2 regions of the Enterocloster bolteae genome follow, and region 1 is predicted to be linked to the other one. Evidence: riboswitches for the same ligand, from Rfam matches in the RefSeq annotation. Region 1 holds a riboswitch; the other holds the start of a gene.

Region 1 (3,748 bases):
TTTCCAAGGTTAAAATCGAGCCGCTGTTTGAGGAAATGGTAGACTTTGATACCTTTGCAAAATCCGATTACCGGGCTGTGAAGATTAAGGATTGCGTGGCCGTACCGAAGAGCAAGAAGCTGCTTCAGTTCACATTGGATGACGGAAGCGGCACGGATCGTACGATTTTAAGCGGAATCCGCGAGTATTACGAGCCGGAGGAGCTGATTGGAAAGACGGCAATTGCCATCGTAAATCTGCCCCCGCGCAAGATGATGGGGATTGACTCCTGCGGGATGCTGATATCAGCAGTCCATGAGGAAGATGGAAAAGAAGGACTTAATCTTTTGATGGTGGACGGCCGGATTCCAGCGGGTGCAAAACTGTACTAAAACACAGTTGGATGATAGACTTTTGCAGTATGGTAAGCATGTGATTTTTGAAGTTACTACACCAGCTTTACACCAATTTTCTTGAAAACATCGAAAATCAGAGAAGTGAGAGGAAATATTGGAAGTTGAGTGGTGTAGTAGCATAGAATAGAATTTTTATATACCGCTATGGACGATATCCATAGCGGTATTGTACGTTTTTGGGCATTATTTTTTAATCTGGCTTTTGGAAATTCCAGATTGTATCTCCAGATAATGTTTCACTGATATTTTAGGTATCTTCCAATTGCGCCATAATTGGAATGCTCTTTTCTGGTTTGTCTGTAATAGTTCGTAAACCCGGTTCTTGCCGGTCTTTAAAATCTCGCAAAGCTCCTCAACGGTTATGATGTCCTCGTATTGATTTAACATGGTTTTATAATCTCCTTTTTGTTTGAGCTGGCAAGCGATGCCGGGGCAATCTACCGTTTTGACAGTACGGTTCTTATCAACAAGGAAATCTTTGATGAGTATCTGGAACGGTTCCATGAGCCTGCAACAAAGGACTACAAGGGCGGTGATGTAGATGAGCGGTAATGCGTGGGTGTTCTCAGACCAGATAGACGATGAGGATATGGAGTTTATGACGCACGAATTTGTTACTTATAATATGGCTTGCGATTACTATGGGCTGGGTTTGAAGCCGGTCACTCGCTTGTCCCATGAGTGCGGTGCTGTCTATAAGATTGGGAAAAAGGTTCTGATACGGAGAAGTATCTTTGAAGCATATCTGCGTGAGCAGAGGAAAGGTTAAATGGTGTTGATATGAACAAGTTGAAAAGCAGGATTCACGATGACAGCAACGGTTTGGATTATGAGTTGATGGGCGATTACTATATCCCAGCATTGGAGGTGCCGGAGGAACACCGCCCTATTGGCCGCTGGGGGCGGCTTTCCAAGCCAGACCTGAATGAGCAGGCAGAAAGCAGACTGGAAACCATCATTCGGCAGATGAAGGAAGCTGAGGGCATGAGGGATGAGTTAAAAACCAGTGAGCAGCTTGTCTGGGTTCAGAGGATGAATAACATTCGCAACCGGGCAGAGGAAATTGTATTGACAGAATTGATTTATACAATCTAAAATGGCTGAAAGCAAGACTTGTGCGATAGAACAAAGCATATTGCACAAGTCTTGTTATCTTTTGTTGTAAATTAGGGTAAAATGACGAAAAACGAATTGACAAAATGCGTTTAGAGGAATATGATATATTCAGGTAGCAAAGTAGTTGAAAGTCTATGACGCAAAGCTAAAAGGCCTGTGAAATGGTAGCCAGTTGCACGTTGATAGCATTGCCTATTGTGGCAGTGCTCTTTTTCTTTTTGGAGGTGAGAGTGTGATTGAGGGGTATACCACAATAAAAAATATAGCTGAACAGTGGGGGATGACACCAAGATGGATTCAAACTCTTTGTTCAAACGGAAAAATACCCGGAGCCGTAAAATTTGGTCGGGATTGGGCAATACCAAAAGATGCGATGAAACCAACTGATGGTCGAGTGACAACTGGAGAGTATAAAAATTGGAGAAACAAGATGGAAAAATGAATGAGATAGACACTATCTGTCATACTGAAAATGTATAATGTTTTATAGGACGGAGGTGTCTATGGAAAATTTCAAGAGAGATAAAATCGAAAGAGTTCTTGGCATATACACAAAACTTCTTAACGGTCATGTTATCGACAAAAGCGCAGAGAGTGTTAATTATGGTGTGAACGAGCGTAGCATTCAACGAGATATTGATGATATTCGTAATTACCTAGAAGAAGACGGCGAAAAGGTCGGATGTATCAACTCAGTGGTTTATGACCGAGGAGAAAAAGGCTATCGTTTAGAACAAATTTATAAGATGAAATTTACGAATAGCGAAGTTCTTGCGTTGTCCAAGATACTTTTAGATAGCCGAGCATTTACGAAAAAAGAAATGGTTCAACTACTTGATAAATTGATTTCTTGCTGTGTACCTGAAACAAATCAAAAGCTGGTAACTGATTTGATAAGCAATGAGGAGTTTCATTATGTAGAGCCACGGCACAAGACAGAATTTTTAGATACTATGTGGGACATAGGGCAAGCAATTCGGCATTGTCAATGTATTGAGGTAGATTATCTGAGAACAAAAGACAAAGCAGTAGTAAAGCGAAAGCTTCTTCCGGTGGCAATCATGTTCTCCGAGTATTACTTTTATTTGACGGCGTTTATTGATGATGAGAATGTTAAGAAAGATTTTGATGTCCTTAACGATTCCTTCCCTACTATCTACCGCATAGATCGAATAAAAGGCATGAAGCTGTTAGATGAGAAGTTTCATATTCCGTATAGTAGCCGCTTTGAAGAAGGCGAATTTCGTAAGCGAATTCAGTTTATGTACGGCGGAAAGCTTCAAAAAGTCAAATTTCAATATTCAGGCATAGATGTGGATGCTGTGCTTGATAGATTGCCAACTGCACAAATTTTGTCGGATGATAATGGCAGTTATATATTGAGTGCAGAGGTATTTGGAAAAGGAATTGATATGTGGCTAAAGAGCCAAGGTGATAATATTACACTGCTTTAAACAAGATTGATTTTGTACAAAGAAGATAAAGAGGGGCCGCCGACAATGATAGAAACCACACTCTATTTTTCTGAAGCCATTGATTTTAGTGGACATCCATTAAGCAATGCAAAAAGTAAGAAAAGAGTACAATATTACACAGCACTATCGCTAGTAAGTAGGTACATCGCTGATTCGTTAAAAAATAATGTCATGGATGGAAATACTAACTCCGGGGAAAAAGACGGAGAGCAAATAGTGGTGCTTGGTACATCTATAAGTTTAACTGAATTCAAAATGTACCTAGAGCAAAGACTGCAACAATACTCGGATTTTCTGTGTGAAGGTAAAGAGAACTTCATACATGACGGTTTGGTTGATAAAAAAGAAGTTATTCATGCAGTATCTGGAAATGTTTCGCTTCCATGGAAAAGAAAAACTCGATTTTGGCTGTTAGCTGATTTGGCGTTGATTTTGCTGGATGATGGATTGATTGCAAAAGCGTCATCATTGATAAAAGAATGCTTGGGGAATGGAGCAAAAACATCCATAGATGATTTCTTAAATGTATTGTTAGACAACCAAAACGGTGCAGAACTATTTCCATTTGCAGATAACCTAATAAAGCAATATCATGAGAATTTATTGTTTTCTAAAAAATCGGTTAAGAAACTTGTTGTGACAGCAAATATGAGTGCTGGTAAATCCACGCTAATTAACGCATTGGTTGGCAAATCTGTTGCTAGGACATCTCAAGAAGTATGCACTGGAAATGTGTGTTACATATCGAATAAAGCATTTGAG
Region 2 (3,748 bases), 1.2 Mb from region 1:
CATATTCATCAAATCCAATGACAATGCCGCCTTCCTCTTCCGAAACATACGCCTCATCGTTGACATTATAAAAACCGCTATATTCTGTAATATTACCGCTGGCGGATTCTGTATCATACATTATCATGCTTACCCTGCTTCCTTCAACAGTCATCTTCATATACTCCACGCCTACAGACATCTCGTCAGGATCCATATTACGATATGTATAGATTCCATCTTTTTTGGGAATTTCAATTGAAGCATCGAATGCCGAATCTGCCTGTTCCTCAAAAGCTTTTATCTTTTCAATATTAGCTTTCTGGATTTTTGTAAGAACTGACTCACTAAACTGGTCCGATGGTACTATTCCCTGATACCATGGCTTACTGTTAAAGTAATCAATCAAGTCCTGAGATGTAAAAATTCTTCCATGGGCTGCATATATCTCATTTCTGGCAATCCGCAGCTCTTCCTTAGAAAAGCCAACAACATCTGAATCTGATAATTCGCTATCATATGATTTCCATAAGAGAATGGAGTCCCTATATGGGTTATCTGCTACCGTCTCAGAAAAATTTTCAGAAACATCATATTCTTCCGATAATACTTCCTGAAACGAATTAGCAATCATCTCATCAACGAATCCTGTATACTTAGCGTTTATCGTAAAAAATCCCATATAGTTTTCGTCTGTTGTCTCATACCCAATAACCCCCTTGTACTCTCCCCAGACAGTAATAATATCATCTAATTGTAAATTCGGATTCCCTTCTTCATACAAAGTTATATATATTTTGCCATTCATATCCATTCCTCTAAAGCCACCATTGAGTAATTGGACAATTTGCATCGTGACACATAAACGCTCTCCGACATGGTTATCAGGATACCTAAAATATTCATTATAATCAAAGCTTTCAATACAGCCACTCTTATATTCTTCTTCGGCGTTTTGGATTTCAGTGGTATCTGACACTCCTGTTACGTTCTCGCTTTCTACTGTAGTCCCAATGGTCGCTGCCTCTTTTTTATCTTCTCCTGTATTCACATCCCCGCAAGCTGTTACTGATGCTGCTAAACCAAACGCTAATAAAACTGCCAAGCCCATCCTCATCATTTGTTCCCAACCTTTCTTCCTGGAATAATAAAAGCTACCATATCACCTGGCAGCTCCATATAAATGCAACTGGCTGCCATCTTACAGGCCCTCTAGTTTTGCGTCACACGTTTTCACGTGCTTTGCCCCAATATTTACATTCAACAAATCAAACTATATCAACAAATGCCACCCACCATCCCCTTATCTACCCAACCGAAATCATCATTACGATTGAATTATCCTCCATCACCTGTTCTTCTTCAATTTCAAACCCCTCTTCCATAATTTTTTTTCTAATTCCTATATACGTTTTTTCCTGAAGTGCTGCATAATAATCTTCATTTAAACAATCAATACAATCATGCAGATGTCTCATATTCTTGCTGGAAGAATTGATTTCCAAATTAAAAGGCTCTTCCCCCTTTTGCCTGCTAAAAATCATATCATAGTTTTCGTACCGACATTTAATTTCATCCTCGGAATAGGTTAATATTTCTATCTGATATCGTTCAATAATGTCACACAGCAATTGCACATCCACATAGATGGTAGGATATTCTTCATAGTATAAATCTGTCACAGACTCAGCGGCTTGCTGTATCTCCTCTGCACTGATATTTACGGAATCCTTACCGTCCTCATAGAATATTTTTTTCTTTGCTCTTCCTTCTACTGCCTCAATAAATTCTTTAATCGCTGCTTTATCATCATATACTGACATTCTTGCTACAATTTTTCCATCAATATCTTTCCACACAAAATAGGACGACTTATTTTGTGTTAAATGAGTTTTTAAAGAGCCATACCATTCCGTCACATCATATCCAGACGCTTCAATATCTCTCCGCATCTCCTCCATGGAGTCAAACGTTGTATACAGCAAGTAGTCCTTTGATTCAATCCATTGTTCAAATTTCTCCTTTCCCATAATTCCACGCATTGCCAGCGCAAGGGGCAACCCCAACATCACTCCCATTAATGAAATAGACATAAAAACCTCCCTCCCGTTTTAAAAATCCACAGAACGTCCTCCTCTATTCTTCTTGACCTCGTCCTCCTGTTCTGTAATCTTAGGGTCCTGAATGTTTTCCTTCTCTTTTCGTTCATACTCATGTCTGTCTTCTCTTGCTGTCGCAGCTACGGCCCGCACATTGGCCCAATTTCGAATCTGCATAATCTGCTCTGATTGTGTGACCGATAAGGGAACCATATTAGAAATAACTTTAAATAAGTCTTTTATTTCTAGGGCCCTATCCTCAGAAAATGCTTCGAAAAGTGCAGCTACAACAATTTGCTCTATCTCTGCTCCGGCAAATCCCTCTGTCCTGCCAGATAACTCTGTTAGCAATCCATCATTAATATCTACATTTCCTGATATTTCTGAATTCGTAAGCCTCTTTTTTAAATGCAGTTGAAAAATATCCTTACGCTCTTTTTCTGTTGGTAAATCCACAAAGAAAATTTCATCAAACCTGCCCTTTCTCAGCATTTCCGAAGGAAGATTACTGATATTATTGGCAGTAGCAACCACAAATACTGCTTTTGTCTTATCCTGCATCCATGTGAGAAACGTACCAAAAATCCTTGAGGATATTCCACCATCTCCAGAAGAACCACTTACACCACTAAATCCCTTTTCAATTTCATCAATCCATAAGATAGATGGTGCGACTGCTTCTGCTGTCTGAATTGCTTTCCTCATGTTTTCCTCAGTACTTCCTACTATACCGCTAAATATCTTCCCCATGTCCAAACGCAATAACGGCAATTTCCAAACTGCGCTTATTGCTTTTGCCGTCAAGCTTTTTCCACATCCAGGCACGCCCGTTATAAGTACGCCTTTTGGCAAAGGAAGATTATATTTAGAAGCGGTATCCGACCACGATTTATTTCTTTTCAAAAGCCATCGCTTCAGGTTCTCCAAACCTCCTACATCATCAATACTTAAATCACTCTTTACAAATTCTAACATTCCGGTCTTTTTGATTACCTGGTTCTTTTCATCTAAAATAATACTTAATTCATCAATTGATAGCCGTCCCTTCTCTACCATAGCTCTCGCCAATGCATTTTCCACTTCCTGCAACGTTAATCCCAATGCTGCCTTGCACATCTGGATCTTTTCTCTTTCAGAAAGCAGGATATCAATTTTTTCCTGATTTGCCTCAATCATCTCACTCAGAGTTTCACTGACTTCCTCTAATGTGGGAAGGCCAAATTCAACAATAGTAACCTCCTTCTGCAAATCATTAGGAAGTACAATGTTCGGAGAAATGAATACCATATTTTTAGGATATCTGCTGTTTTTAAGTTCCTCAACCGAATCCCTTACTTTACGAATAACTCCATAATCTGCTTTCGAATTATCTGCTCCAAAATATACATGAAAATCCTTCAGACAGAAAATTGCCGCTTCACTGCAATCTGCTATATACTCTAACGCTTTTACCGGGGTCTTTGTATCAGCAATAGCCTTTCCAGTAGTATAACTGCACAATCCCTGTGTTTGACTCCATATGTACAAAGTCCTCTGTGTCTTGATAAGCTGAACATCATTTGCAATATCGCTCAATATTTCTATTGCCCGGCTTTCTTCCCATGTCGGTATATATATGATTGGAAAACGTGCCCTAAATAAGTTTGATAAATGTTTTTTTACGTTAATTC

Evidence for each region. A riboswitch is a leader RNA that binds a small molecule or an ion and turns the genes downstream of it on or off. The one in region 1 is predicted to bind cyclic di-GMP.
Region 2: another riboswitch for cyclic di-GMP. It lies ahead of CGC65_RS11340 (YARHG domain-containing protein); the one in region 1 lies ahead of CGC65_RS17160 (helix-turn-helix domain-containing protein).

Annotation. Positions count from the first base shown of each region.
Region 1 covers NZ_CP022464.2:3,653,548-3,657,295, reverse strand. The annotation lists gene lysS (lysine--tRNA ligase) at 1-371, shown strand, start outside; gene CGC65_RS17175 (helix-turn-helix domain-containing protein) at 579-782, opposite strand; gene CGC65_RS31355 (DUF6462 family protein) at 801-947, shown strand; gene CGC65_RS17170 (DUF6462 family protein) at 937-1,164, shown strand; gene CGC65_RS17165 (TnpV protein) at 1,176-1,490, shown strand; cyclic di-GMP riboswitch class I at 1,616-1,691, shown strand; gene CGC65_RS17160 (helix-turn-helix domain-containing protein) at 1,744-1,953, shown strand; gene CGC65_RS17155 (helix-turn-helix transcriptional regulator) at 2,015-2,965, shown strand; gene CGC65_RS17150 (dynamin family protein) at 3,011-3,748, shown strand, end outside.
Region 2 covers NZ_CP022464.2:2,413,522-2,417,269, reverse strand. The annotation lists gene CGC65_RS11340 (YARHG domain-containing protein) at 1-1,090, opposite strand, end outside; cyclic di-GMP riboswitch class I at 1,161-1,236, opposite strand; gene CGC65_RS11335 (hypothetical protein) at 1,287-2,072, opposite strand; gene CGC65_RS11330 (AAA family ATPase) at 2,091-3,748, opposite strand, start outside.